3 linked regions of the Cupriavidus necator genome follow. The protein of the gene in region 2 binds, or shares a complex with, the protein of the main gene of each other region. Links are inferred from orthologs where the notes say so. Each region holds a gene or a part of one and is shown on either strand. Other genes may lie near its edges.

Evidence for each region.
Region 1: the proteins of I6H87_RS12965 (region 2) and pnp are in contact, whole or in part, in a cryo-EM structure (PDB 9QH0), measured with the Escherichia coli proteins. The link is inferred for Cupriavidus necator from one-to-one orthologs.
Region 3: the proteins of I6H87_RS12965 (region 2) and eno are in contact, whole or in part, in a solved structure (PDB 2FYM), measured with the Escherichia coli proteins. The link is inferred for Cupriavidus necator from one-to-one orthologs.

The regions. Positions count from the first base shown.
Region 1 is NZ_CP066018.1:370,009-374,745, reverse strand. The notes cover bases 907-3,896. They hold pnp (polyribonucleotide nucleotidyltransferase), read left to right. Parts: upstream 907-1,310; coding sequence 1,311-3,482; downstream 3,483-3,896. Other genes in these bases: I6H87_RS01770 (NAD(P)H-quinone oxidoreductase), read left to right, coding at 3,667-3,896. Also shown: I6H87_RS01785 (branched-chain amino acid ABC transporter substrate-binding protein), read left to right, coding at 1-417; rpsO (30S ribosomal protein S15), read left to right, coding at 591-860; more of I6H87_RS01770, read left to right, coding at 3,897-4,671. UniProt on the Escherichia coli protein: Involved in mRNA degradation. Catalyzes the phosphorolysis of single-stranded polyribonucleotides processively in the 3'- to 5'-direction. Also involved, along with RNase II, in tRNA processing.
Region 2 is NZ_CP066018.1:2,776,433-2,781,826, forward strand. Bases 797-4,443 are described here. They hold I6H87_RS12965 (Rne/Rng family ribonuclease), read right to left. Parts: upstream 4,072-4,443; coding sequence 997-4,071; downstream 797-996. Outside these bases: GTP 3',8-cyclase MoaA, read right to left, coding at 1-776; I6H87_RS12970 (RluA family pseudouridine synthase), read left to right, coding at 4,865-5,394. UniProt on the Escherichia coli protein: Endoribonuclease that plays a central role in RNA processing and decay. Required for the maturation of 5S and 16S rRNAs and the majority of tRNAs. Also involved in the degradation of most mRNAs.
Region 3 is NZ_CP066018.1:219,479-224,154, forward strand. Bases 1,748-4,676 are described here. They hold eno (phosphopyruvate hydratase), read right to left. Parts: upstream 3,893-4,676; coding sequence 2,603-3,892; downstream 1,748-2,602. Other genes in these bases: I6H87_RS01055 (hypothetical protein), read left to right, coding at 1,748-2,037; ftsB (cell division protein FtsB), read right to left, coding at 2,093-2,434; I6H87_RS01070 (DUF1330 domain-containing protein), read right to left, coding at 3,981-4,274; kdsA (3-deoxy-8-phosphooctulonate synthase), read right to left, coding at 4,357-4,676. Outside these bases: I6H87_RS01045 (gamma carbonic anhydrase family protein), read left to right, coding at 1-469; Hsp33 family molecular chaperone HslO, read left to right, coding at 509-1,510; more of I6H87_RS01055, read left to right, coding at 1,615-1,747. UniProt on the Escherichia coli protein: Catalyzes the reversible conversion of 2-phosphoglycerate (2-PG) into phosphoenolpyruvate (PEP). It is essential for the degradation of carbohydrates via glycolysis.

The sequences.
Region 1 (4,737 bases), 2.4 Mb from region 2 along the record:
GTGGGCCGCGTGCTGGCGGTGGCCGAGTGGCACCCGAATGTGGGCGGGGCGGCGTCGGACGCGTTCTACCAGCAGTTCCGCGCGCGCTATCCGGAGCCGAAGGACGACTACGTGCACCTGCGCATGCAGATGATGGTGGAAATGCTGGCGCGCGCGATCGAGCAGGCCGGTTCCACCGATGCGGTCAAGGTGGCGGGCGCGCTCGAGAACATGCGCTACGTCAACCAGTTCCACGAGGCCACCGTGCGCGCCGACGACCACCAGGTGCTGCAGCCGCTGTACGTGTCGGTGATGGAGCGCCAGGGCGGGGCAGTGCGCTTCGACAATGAGGGCTCGGGTTATGGCTTCCGTACCGTGCGCAAGCTCAAGGCCGCGCAGACCACGCTGCCCACCACGTGCCGGATGGAGCGCCCCTGAGCGCCAGCGCGCCCGCACGGGCCGCCCGGTATTCCTGCCGTAGCTTTTCGGCTATAATCCGCGGCTGTCGTTGCCTGGCCGTTGGCCCGGTGGCGGCGGTAGCCAGTCAAGACATGGCACGACGCATGCGGCGCATCCCGCGCTGTAGCGTTCGCAAGTGAAAGGAAATCATCATGGCAGTTGCCGATATCAACAAGTCCGAAGTCATCAAGCAGTTCGCACGTGGCGCCAACGACACTGGCAGCCCCGAAGTGCAAGTGGCCCTGCTGACCACCCGCATCAACGAACTGACCCCGCACTTCAAGGCCAACATGAAGGATCACCACAGCCGCCGCGGTCTGCTGCGCATGGTGAGCCGCCGTCGCCGCCTGCTGGACTACCTCAAGTCCAACGACGCCGACCGTTACCGCGCCCTGATCGAAAAGCTGGGCCTGCGCAAGTAAGGTTGCGCCCGATGGCAGCGCGATTCCAGGGTTTGCACGGTTTCGCGTGAGGCCTCGATGCCTGCTTCAGCAATGCTGGGGCAGGCATTTTGCATTTCTGGCGGGGTGAATCGGCCTTGCCCAGAGATGCGGGCAGTTGATGGAGTGATTTTCGCTTCACGCCGCCCGGCGGACATTCTGATTCACCGGGCGCCCGTTGCAGCAAGCTGCGCAACGGAGTAAGTTGTTCTTTTTTTGTTTTCAATACCCCGGACCGGCCAAGGAAACAGGGCTTTGTGTCATTCCAGCACGGCATCGGCAACGCCGGTGCCGTGCTGGAATGGCATAGCACTTCCCTGCGACTGCGACCGGCGACCCGGCAGTTTGCCTGCGGCTGAGAACGCAGGCGTCGCAGGCCGTGCGCGTGTTATTGCGTGATTGCGCGGCCTGCACGCAAGCCAAGGAATGCACATGTCCATGTTCAACAAGATCGTCAAGGAATTCCAGTGGGGCCAGCACACGGTCCGCATGGAAACCGGCGAAATCGCCCGCCAGGCCGGCGGTGCCGTGCTGGTCGATGTGGAAGACACCGTGGTGCTGGCGACCGTGGTCGCCGCCAAGAACCCGAAGCCGGGCCAGGACTTCTTCCCGCTGACCGTCGACTACATCGAGAAGACCTACGCGGCCGGCAAGATCCCCGGCGGCTTCTTCAAGCGTGAAGGCCGTCCGTCGGAAAACGAGACCCTGACCTCGCGCCTGATCGACCGTCCGCTGCGCCCGCTGTTCCCGGAAGGCTTCTACAACGACGTCCAGGTGGTGATCCACGTGGTGTCGCTGAACCCGGAAGTGCCCGCTGACATTCCCGCGCTGATCGGCGCGTCGGCCGCGCTGGCCGTGTCGGGCATCCCGTTCAACGGCCCGGTTGGCGCCGCGCGCGTGGGCTACAAGGATGGCCAGTACCTGCTCAACCCGACCCGCTCGCAGCTCGCCACCTCGGACCTGGACCTGGTGGTCGCCGGTACCGAGCGCGCCGTGCTGATGGTGGAATCGGAAGCCAACCAGCTGTCGGAAGACGTCATGCTGGGCGCCGTGGTCTATGGCCATGAGCAAATGCAGATCGCGATCAACGCCATCCATGAGCTGGTGCGCGAAGGCGGCAAGCCCGAGTGGGACTGGGCCCCGGCCGCCAAGAACGAGCCGCTGATCGCCAAGGTCACCGAAGTTGCGCTGCCGCTGCTGCAGGAAGCCTACCAGCTGCGCCAGAAGTCGGCCCGCAGCCAGAAGCTGAAGGAAGTAAACGCCAACGTGGCGGCCGCGCTGGCAGCCGCCGGCGTGGAAGCCGACAAGGTGGAAGTCGGCAACATCATGTTCGACCTCGAAGCCAAGATCGTGCGCGGCCAGGTGCTGGCCGGCGAGCCGCGTATCGACGGCCGCGACACCCGCACGGTGCGCCCGATCGAGATCCGCTCGTCGGTGCTGCCGCGCGCGCACGGCTCGGCGCTGTTCACCCGTGGTGAAACGCAGGCGCTGGTGGTGGCCACGCTCGGCACCAAGAGCGACGAGCAGATCATCGACGCACTGGCCGGCGAATACCGCGACCGCTTCATGCTCCACTACAACATGCCCCCGTTCGCCACCGGTGAAACCGGCCGCGTGGGCAGCCCGAAGCGCCGTGAAATCGGCCACGGCCGCCTGGCCAAGCGCGCACTGATCCCGGTGCTGCCGAAGGACGATGAATTCGCCTACACCATCCGCCTGGTTTCGGAAATCACCGAATCCAACGGCTCGTCGTCGATGGCTTCGGTCTGCGGCGGCTGCCTGGCGCTGATGGACGCCGGCGTTCCGGTCAAGGCACACGTGGCCGGCGTGGCCATGGGCCTGATCCTGGAAGGCAACAAGTTTGCCGTGCTGACCGACATCCTGGGCGATGAAGATCACCTGGGCGACATGGACTTCAAGGTGGCGGGTACCGACAACGGCATCACCGCGCTGCAGATGGACATCAAGGTCCAGGGCATCACCAAGGAGATCATGCAGGTCGCGCTGGCGCAGGCCCGTGAAGGCCGCCTGCACATCCTGCACAAGATGCAGGAAGCGATGGGCCACGCCCGCACCGAACTGTCGGCGCACGCTCCGCGCATGATCACCATGAAGATCCATCCGGACAAGATCCGCGAAGTGATCGGCAAGGGCGGCTCGACCATCCAGGCGCTGACCAAGGAAACCGGTACCACCATCGACATCCAGGAAGACGGCACGATCACGATCGCGTCGACCTCGACCGACGGCATGGCCGAAGCCAAGCGCCGCATCGAGGGCATCACCGCGGAAGCCGAAGTGGGCAAGATTTACGCCGGTACCGTGCTGAAGCTGCTGGACTTCGGCGCCATCGTCAACATCCTGCCGGGCAAGGATGGCCTGCTGCACATCTCGGAAATCGTCAACGAGCGTGTCAAGGACATCAAGGACTGGCTGAAGGAAGGCCAGCAGGTCCGTGTCAAGCTGATCCAGGCTGACGAGAAGGGCCGCCTGCGCCTGTCGCTGAAGGCCGCGCTGACCGAAGAGGGCGGCAGCATCAGCCCGATCAACGCCGGCGAAGCCGCCGCGCCGGCGGCTCCGGCCGAAGGCTCGGAACAGCAGTAAAGCCAGCGGGGCAGGATTGCCCGCAGGTGCCGCCGCAAGGTGGTGCCGCCAAAAAAACGGCTGGACGATGTCCAGCCGTTTTTTTGTTTACACTGCCGGCAACCCTATCGAGCCAAGGCTCACACCGACCCTGGTGCGACGCATCGTCGACCCGCGCCAAGACAAGTACAAGGAGCAGAGCAGCATGCAAGCCATCGAGATCCGCGAATACGGTGCCCCCGAAGTCCTCCAGCTGACCGAGCGTCCCGACCCGGTTGCGGGGGCGGGCGAGGTCCTGATCCGCGTGGCTGCCGCCGGCGTCAACCGTCCGGACGTATTCCAGCGCACCGGCAACTACCCCGTGCCGCCGGGCGCTTCGGACCTGCCCGGCCTGGAAGTGGCGGGCGTGGTGGTGGGCGGCGACCTGTCGCATGCCGACAACCGCTTCGGCCTGAAGGTGGGCGACCGCGTCTGCGCGCTGGTGCAGGGCGGCGGCTACGCACAGCTGTGCACGGCGCCGCTGGCACAGGTCCTGCCCGCGCCGCAAGGCCTGAGCGATATCGAGGCCGCGGCGCTGCCCGAGACCTTCTTCACCGTCTGGAGCAATGTGTTCGACCGCGGCTGCCTGGGCCAGGGCCCGCGCGGCAAGGATGAGACCCTGCTGATCCAGGGCGGCTCCAGCGGCATCGGCACGACCGCGATCCAGATCGCCAAGGCGCTGGGCTACAAGGTGTTTGTCACCGCCGGCACCGATGAGAAATGCAAGGCCTGCGAAGACCTGGGCGCCGATCGCGCGATCAACTACAAGACGCAGGACTTCGTCGCCGAGGTGTCGGCGCTGACCGGCGGCAACGGTGTCGATGTGATCCTCGACATGGTTGCCGGCCCGTACCTGGCGCGCGAGCTGAAGTGCATCGCCGACGATGGCCGCATCGTCATCATTGCGCTGCTGGGTGGCGCCAAGGCCGAGATCCCGCTGGGCGATATCCTGCGCCGGCGCATCACCGTGACCGGCTCCACGCTGCGTCCGCGCCCGGCATCGTTCAAGGGCAAGATCGCCGCGGCACTGCACGAGCAGGTGTGGCCGCTGCTGGCCGCCGGCAGGATCAAGCCGGTGATCCACGAGGTGTTCCCGGCCGCGCAGGCGGCCGATGCGCATCGCCTGATGGAGTCGAGCGAGCATATCGGCAAGATCGTGCTGACCTGGTAAGGCACATCGAGCGTTGCATGTGGCCAATGCTGCCGCCCGCCGCCATCGGGCGGCGGTAGCGCCGTG
Region 2 (5,394 bases):
GGGAATTCCGCATCGATGCGCTTCACCACCTCGGCGGACGGCAGCACTTCATCCATCTGCCAGTGGTTGCTGGCGCCCACGTCCATGAACTCGATAAAGCGCAGGATGATGCCGCTATTGCGGAAGTGGCGCGCCATCGGCACGATTTCCTGGTCATTGGTGCCGCGCTTGACCACCATGTTGACCTTGATCGGCGCCAGCCCCACGGCCTGCGCGGTCTCGATGCCGTGCAGCACGTCGGCGACGGCGAAGTCCACGTCGTTCATGCGGCGGAAGGTGGCGTCGTCGATCGCGTCCAGGCTGACGCTGACCCGCGTCAGCCCCGCGTCGCGCAGCGCGCGCGCCTTGCGCGCCAGCAGCGAGGCGTTGGTGGTGAGCGTCAGGTCCAGCGGCTTGCCCGAGACCGTCTCGATCTTCGCCAGCATCTCCACCAGGTGCTCGATATTCTTGCGCAGCAGCGGCTCGCCGCCGGTCAGGCGGATTTTCTCGACGCCGTGGGCGACGAACAGGCGCGCGGTGCGCTCGATCTCCTCGAAGCTCAGCAGCTCGGAGTGCGGCAGGAAGGTGTAGTCCTTGTCGAAGACTTCCTTCGGCATGCAGTAGACGCAGCGGAAGTTGCAGCGGTCCGTCACCGAGATGCGCAGGTCATGCAGCGGCCGGCCGCGGGTGTCGGCCACCAGGCCGGTGGGGGCAGCCAGCTTGCCGGGAATGCTGGGCGTCATCGAGCGGTAGCGATGGTCGCGCAGGTCGAAAATCGGAATGACGGATTCGGTCATGGCCTGTGGGTGGGCACGGCGTCCGGGGAGCGGCCTGGCGGCGTGGCCAAATCAGGGGCGCTCGAGGGCCGGATGCCTTCTGCTGCCATTCTAGCCGAGGCGGGGGTGGGGCACCCGCATCCCCCGGAGATGGCGGGGATTCATCCGGCCGGCTGCCCATGAAAAAAGGAGACGGCGTGGCCGTCCCCTTCTTGCTTTGGCTGCGGTGCAGCGGCAACGCTTACTGCTGCGATGCCATCTCCACTTCGCGGCCACCGGTTTCCACCAGGATCATCGGACCGTGGGGCAGTGGCGGCAGCGCCTTGCGCTCGCGCTGCACGCGCGGAGCGGGCGCAATGCGGGCGGCGGCTTCCTGGGCCGAACGCAGCTTGTCGCTGTCGGTATGGACCCATTGAAGGCCGGCGGTGGCCAGCATCGATTCCAGGTTTTCCAGCGCTGCCGGGGTGGCCGGCGCTGCAGCAACGACCGGGGCTGCCGGGGCGAACACTTCGGCCGGTGCGGCTTCGGCGACAGGGGCGGCGACCGGTGCAGCGGCAGGTGCCGCCACCACCGGAGCCGCTTCGACGGCCACGCTTGCGGTGGTCTCGACGATCGCTTCGGCGGCAATGGCTTCCGTGACGGCAACGGCTACCGGCGCAGCTTGCTGGGGCGCGGGCTCGGCAACCGGCGCGGTCACCGGGGCTGCCTCGGCGACCGGCGCGGGCGTCACATCTTCCGGCACGGCGATGCGGATCGCTTCGACGGCCTCGGCCGCAGCGGCCACGGCCACGGCAGCTTGCGGTGCGGGCTCGGCCGGCACGGGGGCTTCAGCACGTACCGGGGCAACGGCTTCAGCAGCGGCGGCCTCTTCGTCGCCTTCGCCCTGGGCAACTTGCACCGACTCGTCGCGCTCGCGGCGATAGCGGTTGCGGCCACGGCGGTTGCGGCGGCGGCGCTCTTCGCCCTCAGCGGTCTCGGCGGTGCTTTCGGCACCTTCCGGCAACTCGGCGCGGACGGCTTGCGTCTCTTCGGTCACGGCCTGCGGCAGCACGCCCAGAGCCTGGGCGGCGGCGACGGCTTCCGGCCGCGGTGCTTCACCGGCTTCGGCTTCGCGCAGTTCGCTGCGTTCGCGCTGGCGTTCACGCTGGCGCTCGCGGCGTTCCTGGTTGCGGTCGCGGCGGCCTTCCTGACGGCCCTCGACGCGCTCGCCCTGGGCGCGCTCGGCTTGCACCGCCTCGCCCTGGCGTGCCAGGGCCGGGGTGGCCTGGCCTTCACCTTGCTGGCGCGGCTGGCGGCCCTGGCGTTCGCCACGGCCCTCGCGTTGCTCGCCGCGCTCGGCACCCTGGCGTTCACCACGTTCCGCGCGCTCGGCACGGTCGCCGCGCTGGCCGCGGCCCTGGCGCTCGCCACGCTCCGCGCGCTCACCACGCTCGGCGCGGTCGCCACGCTCACCACGCAGGCCACGGCCTTCGCCGCGCTGGCCGCGCTCGCGCCGGCCTTCGGCGCTGCGGGCCTCAGTGGCAACCGCCGGCTTGGCCGGTTCCACCACCGGCGGGGTTGCCGGACGGGCACCGAACAGGCCCTTCAGCCAGGCGATAAAACCGCCGCTGACCACCGGCTGGGTGGCCGGCACGGGCGGGGCGACCGGGGCTTCCGGCTTGGGTGCGCGCTCGGGGCGCGGCACCGACACCGGGGCCGGTTGTTCCGGGGTGATGCCCTTGACCGCGGCTTCCTGGCGCGGCTTGGCTTCTTCCTTGCGGCGGCTGCTGTAGCTGGTGTCGGCTTCCAGTTCCTTGGCGGCGGCCTCGGCCATGCGGTAGCTGGCGGTGCTTTCTTCCAGGCGCGGGTCGTCGTGGCGCAGGCGCTCCAGCTTGTAATGCGGCGTTTCCAGGTGCTTGTTGGGGATCAGCAGCACATTGACCTTGAAGCGCAGCTCGATCAGGTTGATTTCCTGGCGCTTCTCGTTCAGCAGGAAGGCGGCCACTTCCACCGGCACCTGGCAGTGGATGGCGGCGGTGTTTTCCTTCATCGCCTCTTCCTGGATGATGCGCAGCACCTGCAGGGCGGACGATTCCGTATCGCGGATATGGCCGGTGCCGTTGCAGCGCGGGCAAGTGATGTGCGAGCCCTCCGACAGCGACGGCCGCAGGCGCTGGCGCGACAGCTCCATCAGGCCGAAGCGGCTGATCTTGCCCATCTGCACGCGCGCGCGGTCGTGGCGCAGCGCGTCCTTCAGGCGCGTTTCCACGTCCTTCTGGGCCTTGCCCGACTCCATGTCGATGAAGTCGATCACGATCAGGCCGCCCAGGTCGCGCAGGCGCAGCTGGCGCGCGATCTCGTCGGCGGCCTCGAGGTTGGTGCGCAGCGCGGTTTCCTCGATGTCGGCGCCCTTGGTGGCGCGGGCCGAGTTCACGTCCACGGAGACCAGCGCCTCGGTGTGGTCGATCACGATGGCGCCGCCCGAGGGCAGCATCACCATGCGCGAGTAGGCCGACTCGATCTGGTGCTCGATCTGGAAACGCGAGAAGAGCGGCACGTCGTCCCGGTACTTCTTCACGCGGTTCATGTTGTCAGGCATCACCACGCTCATGAAGGCGCGGGCCTGTTCGTAGATCTCGTCGGTGTCGATCAGGATCTCGCCGATATCCGGCTGGAAGTAGTCGCGGATGGCGCGGATGACCAGGCTCGATTCCAGGTAGATCAGCAGCGGGGCCTTGTTGTCGCCGGCGGCGCCGTCGATGGCCTTCCACAGCTGCAGCAGGTAGTTCAGGTCCCACTGCAGTTCCTCGGCCGAGCGGCCGATGCCGGCAGTCCGGGCGATGATGCTCATGCCTTCCGGCACGGTCAGCTGCGCCATGGTCTCGCGCAGTTCCTGGCGGTCCTCGCCCTCGATGCGGCGCGACACGCCGCCGCCGCGCGGGTTGTTGGGCATCAGCACCAGGTAGCGGCCGGCCAGCGAGATGAAGGTGGTCAGGGCCGCGCCCTTGTTGCCGCGTTCTTCCTTCTCGACCTGGACGATCAGTTCCTGGCCTTCATGCAGGGCATCCTGGATGCGCGCGTTGCGCACGTCGATGCCTTCCTTGAAGAAGGCGCGGGCTACTTCCTTGAACGGCAGGAAGCCGTGGCGCTCTTCGCCGTAGTTGACGAAGCAGGCTTCCAGCGAGGGTTCGATGCGGGTGATGACACCCTTGTAGATGTTGCCCTTGCGCTGTTCGCGCCCGGCAGTCTCGATGTCGATATCGATCAGTTTCTGACCGTCGACGATGGCGACGCGCAATTCCTCCTGTTGCGTCGCGTTGAACAGCATGCGTTTCATCGCAATACCTCACTCCAGTGTCGCGGGTGGCACCGTCTGGGCGGTGTCCGCGGCGATCCATGGAGCACGCGAGGGAGCGAGCGAGGCGCGAGAATTGCCGGAAAGCGCCGCTGCGCGGGATAGGCGAGCGGCTGGGCGCGGGTGAAAGAGAGCGATGACGTCGGGGTAACGTCCGCGGGGCAGGAGAGAACACCGGAGGCTGCTCTTGCGCAGACATCCGGCGCGTTCCCGTGCCGGAGGCGATGCTGAACGCCGGCGCAACCGGCGCCGGCGGCATCGCGGCCGGCCGCGGAAGGCCTAGACGCGTCAAAGAGCAAATTTTTCGGACACGGCATGGTTGCCGTTGCTGCCTGACTACTCCTGGCGGGCGCACCTACTACTTCTTGGAATTCTGCGACCGGGCGCCGGTATTTCCAGTCAGGCGGCAGGCTAACCTGCCGGCCGGCACCGTTTCCCGGTGCGGGCAGGACTTCTCTCACCGAAGCGGATGCCGGCAGTGGCATCCGCCTTTAAATTCTGTTTTACCTGAACACTCAGTTCCCACGTCACCGCCTGCCTCGCCGAAGCCTCCTTTGGGCGACTTCCTGCATGCCGGCGGCACCGTGCGTGCTGCTTTTTACTGCCATTTGCCCGTCTGGCGCTTGGCGGAACGCAAAGTTGCGGGAGACGGGCGGGGTTGGCGGCAACCCCAAGTGTAGAATGCGAAAAATCCAGGAAAACTCGAAGATTAATCGCTTACACAGGTCTTGCGCTGCCGGCCACAAGCCGGGACAGCGAGGAAATTATATTGAAAATGAATGAGTTACGCCATCAAATTGAAAAGGCTGCCGAAGCTGCGCCGGCCAGCCCACAGGTGGCGTATGTCACGATTGACGAAGGCTCGGAAGGTCAGCGCATTGACAACTTCCTGCTGAAGGTGGCCAAGGGCGTGCCCAAGAGCCATATCTACCGGGTGCTGCGTTCGGGGGAAGTTCGCGTCAATAAGGGGCGGATCGATGCCACTTATCGTCTGCAGTCGGGTGATGTAGTGCGCATTCCGCCAATGCGGGTGGCGAATTCGGCGCAATCGGACAATGCCCAGCATGTGCCGGCGGGGGAGTTCCCGGTGCTGTTTGAGGACGCCCAGCTGCTGGTGATCAACAAGCCGGCCGGCGTGGCCGTGCACGGCGGCTCGGGCGTGGCCTTCGGCGTGATCGAGCAATTGCGCCGGTCGCGGCCCGAGGCCAAGTTCCTGGAGCTGGTGCACCGGCTCGACCGCGAGACCTCCGGCATCCTGGTGCTGGCCAAGAAGCGCTCGGCGCTGGTCCACCTGCACGAGCAGAT
Region 3 (4,676 bases), 2.6 Mb from region 2 along the record:
GGCCCCCGAAGCCACCGTCATCGGCAACGTGACCCTCAAGTCCCGCGCCAGCGCCTGGCCCGGTGTCGTGATCCGCGGCGACAACGAACCGATCGTGGTGGGCGAGGACACCAACATCCAGGAAGGCTCGGTGCTGCATACCGACCCGGGCTGCCCGCTGACCCTGGGCGACAAGGTCTCGATCGGCCACCAGGCCATGCTGCATGGCTGCACCGTAGGCGAAGGCTCGCTCATCGGGATCCAGGCCGTGGTGCTGAACCGCGCCGTGATCGGCAAGGAATGCCTGGTCGGCGCCGGTGCCGTGGTGACCGAGGGCAAGGTCTTCCCGGACCGCTCGCTGATCCTGGGCGCGCCGGCCAAGGTGGTGCGCCAGCTGACCGACGCCGACGTCGCCAACCTGTACCGCAACGCCGAGACCTACGCCACCCGGCAGGCCATGTACAAGCAACAGCTCAAGCGGATCGGCTGACGACCGCGGCGGCACTTACCGAATCATCGACAGATTATTGTGACCGATACCACCACCCCCGACACCCTGCAGAAATTCCTGTTCGACGCGGCTCCCGTGCGCGGCGAGCTGGTGCGCATGGAAGCCACCTGGCAAGAAGTGCTGGGCCGCCACAGCTACCCCGCACCGGTGCGCCGGCTGCTGGGCGAGATGATGGCCGCCGCGGCGCTGCTGTCGGCCAACCTGAAGTTCAACGGGGCGCTGGTGATGCAGCTGCACGGCGACGGCCCGGTGCGCATGCTGGTGGTGGAATGCCTGTCCGACCTGTCGATGCGCGCCACCGCCAAGCTGGCCGAGGGCGCGCACATCGCCGACGACGCCACGCTGGCGCAGATGGTCAACGCCCACGGCCACGGCCGCTTTGCCATCACGCTGGATCCGAAGGACAAGCTGCCGGGCCAGCAGGCGTACCAGGGCATCGTGCCGCTGGCCGACGCGCATGGCCCGCTGGGCTCGATCAGCGCCGTGCTCGAGCACTACATGCAGGCGTCCGAGCAGCTCGACACGCGCCTGTGGCTGGCGGCGGACGACCACGTCGCCGCCGGCATGCTGCTGCAGAAGCTGCCGGCCTACGGCGGCACCGCGGAAGTCGGCGAGACCGGCGCGCCGCTGGCCAGCCATGCCCGCGCGCAGGACCTGGACACCTGGGACCGCGCCGTGCAGCTGGGCGCCACGCTCAAGGCCGACGAACTGCTGGCCGAGACCCCCGACACCCTGCTGCGCCGCCTGTTCTGGGAAGACCTGCAGGCCGCCGGCCTGCGCGTGTTTGAGCCGCTGACGCCGCATTTCCATTGCTCCTGCTCGCGCCCCAAGGTGGCCGGCATGCTGCAGTCGCTGGGCCAGGAAGAGATCGAAGGCATCATCGCCGAGCGCGGCCAGGTCGAGATCCACTGCGACTTCTGCGGCCTGCGCTATGAGTTTGATCCGGTCGACTGCGCCCAGCTGTTCTCGGCCACCCATATCGCCACCGGCGCCGGTGCCGGCGCGCACCAGCACCACTGAGCGGCAGGCGCGGGGCGGCATGGCGGAAACAACCGCCTTGCCGTCCTGTCCAACGGCTGTACGATGGCAGCATCCAGCTGCCCCAAGCAAGCCTGAGTACAGCCATGTCCGCCCGAGCCACCCCCTCCCTGCCTGAATCTCCCGCCATCGTGCCGGCCGTGCTGCGCTGCCTTGCCGCCTGCGCCGCGACCGGCGCACTGCTGCTGGCCGCAGGCTGCGCAGAGCTGCCGCGCGACGTCAACGGCTCGCCGCCCACGGCGCGGCTGGCGCCCAACGCCATCCCGCCAGCGCCGCTGACCGCCGACGACAAGCAGAAGCTCGACACGCTGAACCAGCAGATACTGCGCGAGCAGGCCGCCGCGATCGCGCTCGACCAGCAGGCCGCGGCCGCGCGCGCGGCTTATGGCTATCCGAACACCAGCTGGAACCTGTATTACGGGGGATGGGGTGGTGGCCACTGGGGCGGCGGCGTCAGCGTCGGCATGCCCGGCTGGGGCTGGGGCGGTTATCCGTACGGCTGGTGGTGACAGGCAGGCGGCGGGCTGGATGCAAGCCCACCGACAGCGAGAGGCAAGGCGCCCCTTAGTGGCCGCCTCTTCCGGCGACCGAATTCGCCGGCGGCGGCAACGGCGGCGTCGCGCTGACCTTGGGCGCCGGCGCGACAAACTGCACGAAGACCTCGCCTTCCCTCACCATGCCCAACTCATAGCGGGCACGTTCCTCGATCGCGCCGGTGCCGTCCTGCAGGTCGGCGACTTCCCCTTCCAGCTTGGCGTTGCGCAGCTTGAGCGTCTGGTTGCGGGTGCCCTGCTCGGTCAGTTGCCGGTTCAGGTCCCACACGCGCAGCCAGCCGCCCTTGCCCAGCCAGAGCGGGTACTGGATGGCAAGCAGCAGCACAAACAACAGCAGCGAGATCAGGCGCATGAAAGATGGCGGACAGGAAATTCCGCACAATGATCTGCGAACTCAGCCCGGAAGGCAATTGCCAGGCAGATTTCGATACAAAAACGGCGGCGGCCAGGGAATCCCGGCCGCCGCCATTCCATCCGCTTGCTGCCGCTCCCGCGCAAGCGGGAACGGCAGGGCAAGGTGTCAGCGCAGGTTGTAGAACGCGCCCTTGCCCGGGTAGCTGGCGATATCGCCGAGGTCTTCCTCGATGCGCAGCAGCTGGTTGTACTTGGCCATGCGGTCCGAGCGCGACAGCGAGCCGGTCTTGATCTGGCCGGCGTTGGTGCCCACGGCGATATCGGCAATGGTGCTGTCTTCGGTCTCGCCCGAGCGGTGCGAGATCACGGCGGTGTAGCCGGCGCGCTTGGCCATCTCGATGGCGGCGAAGGTTTCGGTCAGCGTGCCGATCTGGTTGATCTTGATCAGGATCGAGTTGCCGATGCCCTTCTCGATGCCTTCCTTCAGGATCTTGGTGTTGGTGACGAACAGGTCGTCGCCCACCAGCTGCACGCGCGTGCCCAGCTTCTCGGTCAGCGTCTTCCAGCCGTCCCAGTCGCCTTCGGCCATGCCGTCCTCGATCGACACGATCGGGAACTTGTCGCACAGGTTGGCCAGGTAGTCGGCGAACTGGGTCGACGACAGCTTCAGGCCTTCGCCTTCCAGCTGGTACACGCCTTCGCCTTCGTGGTAGAACTCGCTGGCGGCGCAGTCCAGCGCCAGCAGCACGTCTTCACCGGCACGGTAGCCGGCCTTCTCGATGGCCTGCACCACAGTGTTCAGGCATTCCTCGTTGGACGAGAAGTTGGGGGCGAAGCCGCCCTCGTCGCCGACCGCGGTGGACATGCCCTTGTCGGCCAGGATCTTCTTCAGCGCGTGGAAGATCTCGGCGCCGCAGCGCAGGGCTTCGCGGAAGCTGGTCTGCGACACCGGCATGATCATGAATTCCTGGATGTCCAGGCTGTTGTTGGCGTGCGCGCCGCCGTTGACGATGTTCATCATCGGCACCGGCAGTTGCATCGCGCCCGAACCGCCGAAGTAGCGGTACAGCGGCAGGCCGGCTTCTTCAGCGGCGGCCTTGGCAACGGCCATCGACACCGCCAGCATGGCGTTGGCGCCCAGCCGGCCCTTGTTCTCGGTGCCGTCGAGGTCGATCAGGGTGCGGTCCAGGAAGGCCTGCTCGGAGGCATCCAGGCCCATGATGGCTTCGGAGATTTCAGTGTTGATGTGCTCGACGGCCTTCAGCACGCCCTTGCCCAGGTAACGTGACTTGTCGCCGTCACGCAGTTCGATGGCTTCGCGCGAACCGGTCGAGGCGCCCGACGGCACTGCCGCACGGCCCATCACGCCGGATTCCAGCAGCACGTCGCATTCGACGGTGGGGTTGCCGCGCGAGTCGAGAACCTCGCGACCGATGATATCTACGATTGCACTCATGAATTCCTCTCTGACTGTTGATTCTTGCTGCTGCTGATTACTTCAACCTGTGCCCGTGTCAGGCGCATGTCAAACTGCCCGGCAACCCTCAGGCAGCGCCTTCCACCACGATCATGTTCATCTTTGCCGCGTGCTCGCGCGCCTTGCGGGCGGCGCGATAGGCTTCGCCGTCATGGAACGACCTGGCGGCTTCATAGCTGGGGAATTTCAGCACCACGACGCGGGTCGGCGCCCACTCGCCCTCCAGCGGCTCGGTCTTGCCGCCGCGCACCAACACTTCGGCGCCATGAATCTGCATGGCCTTGCTCGAAAGCACTTTGTATTCTTCGTACTGCTGGGGGTCGGTCACGTCGACGTAGGCGATGATATAGCCCGCGGCCATGGAATATCTCCCGATTTTTTGTATTGTCTTTCGATATGGTTTGTCACCACCGGCATTGCGGTGGTGACAAGACCGGGCCTGCTCAGGCGCAGGCCGGCCAGCCGAAGTTGTCTTCCAGGAAACCGGCGCGCTTGACCAGCGTGTCCAGTTCCTTGAGCACGGCCAGCAGTTCCTTCATGCGCGACAGCGGCACCGCGTTGGGGCCATCGGACATGGCCTTGCTCGGGTCCGGGTGCGTTTCCATGAACAGGCCCGCCACGCCGGTGGCGACGGCGGCGCGCGACAGCACCGGCACGAACTCGCGCTGGCCGCCCGAGCTGGTGCCCTGGCCGCCCGGCAGCTGCACCGAGTGGGTGGCGTCGAACACCACCGGGGCACCGGTCTCGCGCATGATCGCCAGCG